Regions from separate parts of the Sanguibacter sp. TS_SC_8 genome, predicted to be linked through region 2. Evidence: riboswitches for the same ligand, from Rfam matches in the RefSeq annotation. Region 2 holds a riboswitch; the other holds the start of a gene.
What was found. Region 2 has a riboswitch for S-adenosylmethionine ahead of ACWA15_RS17195 (aminotransferase class V-fold PLP-dependent enzyme). Riboswitches for the same ligand answer to the same signal wherever they lie in the genome.

Region 1 (3,567 bases), 390 kb from region 2:
ACGGTAGGCGGCAGCCACCGCGGTGAGGACGTCCGCGATCGGCACGTCGATGGTGTCGGTGACCAGGGCCGGCTCGTCGAGCTGGACCCAGGTGGCACCGGCGGCGGCGAGGGCGGTGAGCACCTCGGCGTAGACGGGCAGCAGGTCCGCGAGGCGGGAGAGGGGCTGGAAGCCGGCCGGCGCGTCGTCGGCCGCCTTGCTCAGCAGCAGGAAGGTGACCGGGCCGACGAGCACGGGGCGGGTGGTGACGCCGTCGGCCAGAGCCTCGGTGAACTCGCGGACGAGGCGGTCGCTCGCGAAGCGGAACGCCGTGTCCGGGCCGATCTCGGGGACGAGGTAGTGGTAGTTGGTGTCGAACCACTTCGTCATCTCGAGCGGGGCGTCCTCGCCCGCGCCGCGGGCGAGGGTGAAGTAGCCGGGGAGGTCGAGGGCTCCGTCGGCGTCGGTGAGCCCGGCGAAGCGGGTGGGGACCGCGCCGACGGTCGCTGCGGCGTCGAGCACCTGGTCGTAGAAGGAGAACGAGCCCGGGATGGCGGCGTCGGTGGCCGAGAGGCCAAGGGCGACGAGGTGGTCGCGGGTCGTCTTGCGCAGGGTCGCGGCCGTGGCCTCGAGCTCGGTGGCGTCGATGCGCCCGGCCCAGAAGGACTCCACGGCCTTCTTCAGCTCGCGGCGGGGGCCGATCCGGGGGTAGCCGAGGATCGATCCGGCCGGAAATGCCGGGAAGGTCTGCTGGGTGAGGGTAGAGCTGCGCTCGTGAGGTGTCGTCATGGTCATCCCTTAGGTCAGTGCGATGGTTGGTTGGGATGCGCCGACCCACGGCCCGCTGGCCAGGTCCGAACCAGCTCCGGAGGTGTCCGGGTGAGCTGGTCCGCCGCCGAGGTGTACGCCCTCGAGCAGGTCAAGTGCGGCTTCGTGCTTGTTGAAGGTGGAGATGTGCAGGCCCGGGGCTCCGGCTGCGAGGACGGCGGCGGCAAGGTCGACCGAGGCGGCGATGCCGAGCGTGTGGCGTGCGGCCGGGTCCGTGATCGACTCGAGGTCGCGGACGAGGGCGGACGGCGCGGGGACCCCGGTGAGCGCCTCGACCCGCGCGAGGCGGGCCGGGTCGGTCATCGGGAGCAGGCCCGCGAGGATGGGGAGCGTCACGCCGGCGCGTCGGGCGTCGGCGACGAAGTCGATGTAGGTCTCGGGCTCGTAGAAGATCTGGGTGATCGCGAAGTCCGCGCCGGCCTGCTGCTTCTCCAGCAGGCGCTGGACCTCCTGGGCGCGGGTGGTCCCAGCGGCCAGGTTTCCGCTCGGGAAGGTCGCGACGGCGATGGTCAGCGGACGGGCCGCCGAGCGCAGCGCGGTCGAGGGGCTGGCGGCGCACCGGGTGGCTTCCACCTCGCGGAGCAGGGCGACGAGCTCGTCGCTGGAGTGCACGCCGCCGGGAGGCGGTGCCCAGTCCGGCTGGTCCTTGGGGGGGTCCCCGCGCAGTGCGAGAAAGCTGCGGACCCCCTCGGCGAGGAACTCGTCGATGACCTCGGCGACGTTCTCCCGGGAGGCGCCGACGCAGGTCAGATGGGCGATCGGGAGCACGGGTGTGTGCTCGAGGATCCGGCTGATCACCGTGCGGGCGGTGTCCCGGTCACCGCCGGCCGCCCCGTAGGTCACCGAGACGAAGTCGGGGCGTGCGGCGATGAGGCGGTCGACCGTGCCCCAGAACTTCGGCGCCGCCGCGGGGTTGCGCGGGGGCATGAGCTCGAAGGAGATCGTCGGTCGTTGGTTCGAGGGTGAGCGGATGTGCGTGGGCGCGCCAGCCTGCTCGGCCGGGGGCGCTGGGGGAAGCGCCGGGGTCGTCGGTACGTCGGAAGCCGTCATGGGTCTCTCCATCGGACCTGGCGTTAGCACCCGCACCCTCAGGAGGCTTCCATTGTGGGGGGTTGCTGCGGTGTCGACGAGCCAGGACTCTCAACCGCTCTGGATGGTTGTTCCACCCTAGAGGGCATCCAGCAGGCGGTCTAGACGTTCTCGAGGAATGAGATGGATCTGCCCGCGGGTCAGCGGCGGCGGGGCTCGGTGGGGGGAAACTCGCCGTCGTCGGAGCCGTCGTCGGCGTTGAAGAGCAGCTCGTGCAGCTGGACCTGGACCTTCTCCACGCGCGGGACGTCGTGCAGCACCACGCCGGCCTTCTCGGTCGCGTCGGAGATGATGATCGTGCCGCAGCCGAGGATCCGGTCGAGCAGGTCCTTCTCGTAGGTCACGTCGTTGATCCGGTAGAGCGGGATGTCGCGGCCGGTGCGCGTGATGATCCCGCTGCGGGTGATGAGGCGGCGGTTCGTCACCGTGTAGCTGGAGGTGACCCAGCGCAGGAACGGCATGAAGCCCCACAGCGTGATGACCACGAGGGCCACACCGAGGATCGCCCAGCGCAGCCACGGCTGGGCGGAGCCCTCCGGCGCCAGGAGCGCCAGGATCGCGCCGGCGACGACGGTCACCACGAGCACGAGGATGGCCACGAAGAGGGCCTTGACGTGCGTGCGGAGGCTGAGGACGACGTACTCGCCCTCGCCGAGCGTGCTCTGGATTCCCATGGCCAGCATCCTGCCACACGGCCTCGGGAGCTAGGTGCCCAACCAGCCGGCCTGCGCGGCGCGCACACCCGCCTGGAAACGGCTCTCCGCCTCGAGGGTCTCCATGATCGCCGAGACGTGCCGCCGGGCGGTGCGCACGCTGCACCCCAGCCGCCGGGCGATGACCTCGTCCTTGTGCCCTGCGGCGAGCAGTGCCAGGACAGCCCGGGAGGTGTCGTCGAGGACCGCGTCCGACCCGGCCGGTTCGACGTCGATGGGGAAGTCCTGCGCGAGCGACCAGGTCGCCTCGTAGATCTGGATGAGGTACCCCACGAGGTCGGGGTCACGGATCAGCAGAGCGCCCTTGGGCCGGCCCTCGACGAAACGGCTGAGGAAGGCGAGCTCCCCGTCGTAGATCAGCGTGCGTGCAGGGACGAGCGGGATGGTGCGGATCTTGGCGCCGGCCGGGATGGCGAGGGCGGCGTACCGCTGGGCGCCGAGCTGGGTCCGTGTGCTGTGCTGGAGGATCGACCTCAGCTCGACCCCGCGCGCCATCATCTCCTGGTCGTTCTTCCAGGACGTGCGCACGTTCTCGGGGTTGAGCCCGTTGCCCGGGTGCGCGCACCAGCACTGCCGCTGGGTCTCGCGGATGATCCGGGACAGGGCGGTGTTGACCTCCTCACCGGTCTCGATCACCTCGATGCCGGCGTCGGAGTAGCTGCCCGCGCGGGAGTCGAGGTAGCCGGGGAGCAGGGCCAGGTATTGAGCCCTGCTCTCGGCGATGCCCAGGCTCAGCCGGGCGACCTGCTCCTCGTGCTCGGCCAGCAGGCTCGTGGCAGCCAGCTCGGGGGCCACGGCGACCCAGGAGGGGTGGGTGGAGGACAGGTCGCCGGACGTCCTCCGGATGAGCCGCGCTGCCTCGAGGGCGGCCAGCGCGCTGTCGACCTCGTCGAAGGGCAGGCCCAGGCGCTCGCGGGCGGCCTCTCGATCGAGGCCCGGGTTCGAGGCGGTGTACAGA
Region 2 (3,567 bases):
GGGCTGCTGCAGGATCGGGGTGGCGAAGACGTTGTCGAGGACGACGACCGCCCCGGCCGCGTGCGCCAGGTCGGCGACCGCCCGGACGTCGACGATGTCCTGCATGGGGTTGGACGGCGTCTCGAAGAACACGACGTCGGCCGGGGTGGCCAGCGCGGCCTCCCACTGGTCGAGCTCGTGGCCGTCGACGTAGTCGACCGTGATGCCCCAGTCGGCGAAGATCTCCTCGAAGATCACCACCGTCGAGCCGAAGAGCGCCCGGGCGGAGACGATCCGGCTGCCCGACTTCACGAGCGCGGCGAGGGAGGTGAAGACCGCGGACATGCCGGTCGCGGTCGCGTAGCAGGCCTCCGCGCCGTCGAGCAGGCGCAGGCGCTCCTCGAACATGTGCACGGTCGGGTTGCCGTAGCGGGAGTAGATGAACCGGTCGACCTCACCCTTGAAGGCGGACTCCGCCTCGCCGGCGCTCGAGTAGACGTACCCCTGAGTGAGGTAGATCGGCTCGGAGGTCTCCTGGAAGTTCGAGCGGACCTGACCGCCGCGGACCGAGACGGTCGCGGGGCGCAGCGGGCGCGTGGTCACCGCCCTCACTCCCCGGCGGTGTAGGTCGTGGTGGGCAGGCCGCGCAGCAGCCAGCCGTTGACCGTGCGGCGTCCGGCGGCGTCGGTGTCTCCTTCGAAGCCTTCGAGGATGTTGTAGGCCGGGCCGAACCCGGCGCCGGTCGCGTCGATCGCGGCACCGATCGACCGGTTGCCGGCGCGGCACAGGAAGACGACGGGGCGCTCGTCACCGGGGGTGAGCCCGGCCGCGGCGAGCTCGGCGAGGAAGGTCGGGTTCGGGCCGAAGGGCGTGGCCCACTGGATGAACGCCTCGCGCCGGCCGGTGAGCGAGGAGGTGTCCGGGACGCCGACCTCGCGCCACTCGCCCTCGGTGCGCACGTCCACGAGGATCGCCTCGGGGTTCGTCTCGAGCAGGTCCCAGGCCTGCTGGGGGGTGAGGTCGCCTGCGTAGCTCATGTGTTGCCTCCGTGTCGTCCATCGGTTCCGGCGGTAGCACCCTCGCCCTGGTGCGGCGCAGCGTGCTGCGTGCGCTCAGGGGGGTTGCTGCGGCGTCGTCGTGCCAGATCACTCAGCCGCTCTGGATGGTGTGTCCCCCTGAGCATCACCCCGCGGACCGGTTCTGAGACAGCCGGTCCATCATGCGAGACGGACGGTGGTCGTGGATTGACACCCCCCGGATCCTCGCCAATGCTGGTCCCAGGTCATGAGTGCCAGCGCAAAGCCCCGGTTTGCTGGCCGGCAACCCTCCACCGCGGTGGGGTGCCCCGGGTGAAGACCTGGCCGGAGCCGCTCAGGGCGTCCGGCAAGCGCGGGGTCGACAGCCATCGATGAGCCATCGCTGGCACGACGATCCCCAGAACTGCTCGGAGGATCCTCATGTCTGTCCTGACCCCCCTCGAAGCCCGGTCCTGCCTGCCCGTCGTCGGCTCCGACACGCTCGTCCCGCTCGTCGACGGCCGCACCGTCCCCTACGCCAACCTCGACTGCGCTGCCAGCGCCCCGGCGCTCGTCGCCGTCGCCGAGCGAGTCAGCGCGACCCTGCCGCTCTACGCGAGCGTGCACCGCGGCGCCGGCTACCTCTCCCAGGTCTCGACCGCCCTCTACGAGGCCAGCCGGGCGACCATCGGCGCCTTCGTCGGAGCGCGCACCGACGACGTCACGGTCGTCACCCGCAACACCACCGACGCCCTCAACCTGCTCGCCGGGTGCGTCCCGGCCGGCGCCGACGGCGCGCCCGGGCGGGTCCTCGTGCTCGACGTCGAGCACCACGCCAACCTGCTGCCCTGGCAGCGCAGCGCGGGCGGGGCCACCGTCCTCGTCGGTGCGGACTCCGTCGCGCACACCCTCGACGCGCTGCGCGCCGAGCTCGCCCGCGCGCCCTATGCGCTGCTCGCGCTCACCGGGGCGTCCAACGTCACCGGCGAGTACCTCCCGGTGGCCGACGTCGTCGCGCTCGCCCACGCCGCCGGCGCGCGGGTCGTGCTCGACGGCGCCCAGCTGGTCCCGCACCGCCGCTTCTCCCTCGCCGCGACCGGCGTCGACTACATCGCCTACTCCGGCCACAAGACCTACGCGCCCTTCGGCGCCGGCGCGCTCGTGGGCCGCCGCGACTGGCTCGACGTCGGCACCCCGTACCTGGCCGGCGGCGGCGCCGTGCGCCAGGTCGGCCTGGACTCCGTGAGCTGGGGGAGCGCCCCGGCGCGCCACGAGGCCGGCTCCCCGAACGTCATCGGCGCGGTCGCCCTTGCCGCGGCCTGCGACGCGCTCGCGGCCCTGCCCGCCGGCACCCTCGAGGCGCACGAGGCCTTCCTGCGCGAGCGCCTGGTCTCCGGCCTCGAGGCGATCGACGGCATCGAGGTGGTCCGGGCCTGGGCCGACGCCGTCGACCCGGTCGGCGTGGTGACCTTCTCCGTCGTCGGGCACGACCCGGGCCTGGTCGCGGCGTACCTCTCGGCCGAGCACGGCATCGGTGTGCGGGACGGGCGCTTCTGCGCCCACCCGCTGCTCGCGCGCCTCGGCTACGCGGCGGGGGCCATCCGGGCCAGCGTCGGTGTGGGCACCACCCACGACGAGGTCGACCGCCTGGTGCGGGCCCTCGAGGTCTACGTGAGCGAGGGCCCGAGCGTCGCGTACGAGGTCGTCGACGCGTGCTGGTCCGTCACCGACGACCCGCGCCCGCTCCCCGAGGGCAGCGGGCTGACCGGCCTGATCGCGACCGCCGCCGCCGGGTTCGGTGCCGGCGCCGCGGGCTGCGCCCCGGCCGGGCTGAACCAGCCGTAGGCGCGCGGCCGTAGGCGCGCGGCAGGAGGGTCAGCCGCCGATCGGGTCAGTCGCCGATCGAGATGCCCAGGTGCGCGGCGAGCAGCGGCGCGAGGTCCTGGAACTGGTCGGTGCTGATGGTCGTGCCCTTGAGACCGGTGAGGCCGGTCAGGTGCCCCAGCTCCGCCCCCCGCAGGTCGACGTTCTTCAGCTGCGACCGGCTCAGGGTCAGGTGAGCCACCCGCGTCGAGGTGAAGGTCACGGTCGTCGCGCGGACCCCGGAGAGGTCGAGCTCGCCGATCACGCAGTCGGTGAAGGTCAGCCCGGTGATGCGGGTGTCGCGCAGGTTGAGGTAGTCGATCTTGGTGCCGTGGAAGGCCACCCGTGACCAGGTCGACCCGTAGGCCTGCACCCCGCCGAGACGGCTCGCGCGCACGGTGACGTCCTGCCAGTCGCCGTCGGACACGTCGAGGGTGTCGGCGTTGACCGCGTCGAAGGTGGTCTCCATGATCCGCGCCGACTGCAGGTCCACCCCGGAGAGCCCGGTGCCCTCGAAGGTGCACTCGATGAGCCGTGACCCGGAGGCGTCGACCCCGCTGAGGTCCTCGCCCCCGAAGGCGACCCGCTCGATGTAGGCCTCAGCCTCGAGGCGGTCGGAGTCGGGGCTGTAGGGGGTGGCAGGAACCATGGGGTGACTCTACCCAGGGCCGTGCGGGCAGAAGTTCACCGCTGGGTCGCCCGGCGTTGT

Region 1: it holds a riboswitch for S-adenosylmethionine, as region 2 does, so the genes downstream of both, ACWA15_RS00445 (methylenetetrahydrofolate reductase) here and ACWA15_RS17195 (aminotransferase class V-fold PLP-dependent enzyme) in region 2, are expected to answer to the same signal.

What each region holds. Positions count from the first base shown of each region.
Region 1 is NZ_CM143955.1:106,753-110,319, forward strand. Features, by position in the region: gene metE (5-methyltetrahydropteroyltriglutamate--homocysteine S-methyltransferase) at 1-768, opposite strand, end outside; gene ACWA15_RS00445 (methylenetetrahydrofolate reductase) at 778-1,857, opposite strand; SAM riboswitch class I at 1,863-1,967, opposite strand; gene ACWA15_RS00450 (PH domain-containing protein) at 2,037-2,570, opposite strand; gene ACWA15_RS00455 (helix-turn-helix transcriptional regulator) at 2,601-3,567, opposite strand, start outside.
Region 2 is NZ_CM143955.1:3,823,028-3,826,594, reverse strand. Features, by position in the region: gene ACWA15_RS17205 (O-succinylhomoserine sulfhydrylase) at 1-582, opposite strand, end outside; gene ACWA15_RS17200 (rhodanese-like domain-containing protein) at 588-1,016, opposite strand; SAM riboswitch class I at 1,032-1,148, opposite strand; SAM riboswitch class IV at 1,260-1,375, shown strand; gene ACWA15_RS17195 (aminotransferase class V-fold PLP-dependent enzyme) at 1,437-2,840, shown strand; gene ACWA15_RS17190 (pentapeptide repeat-containing protein) at 2,887-3,507, opposite strand.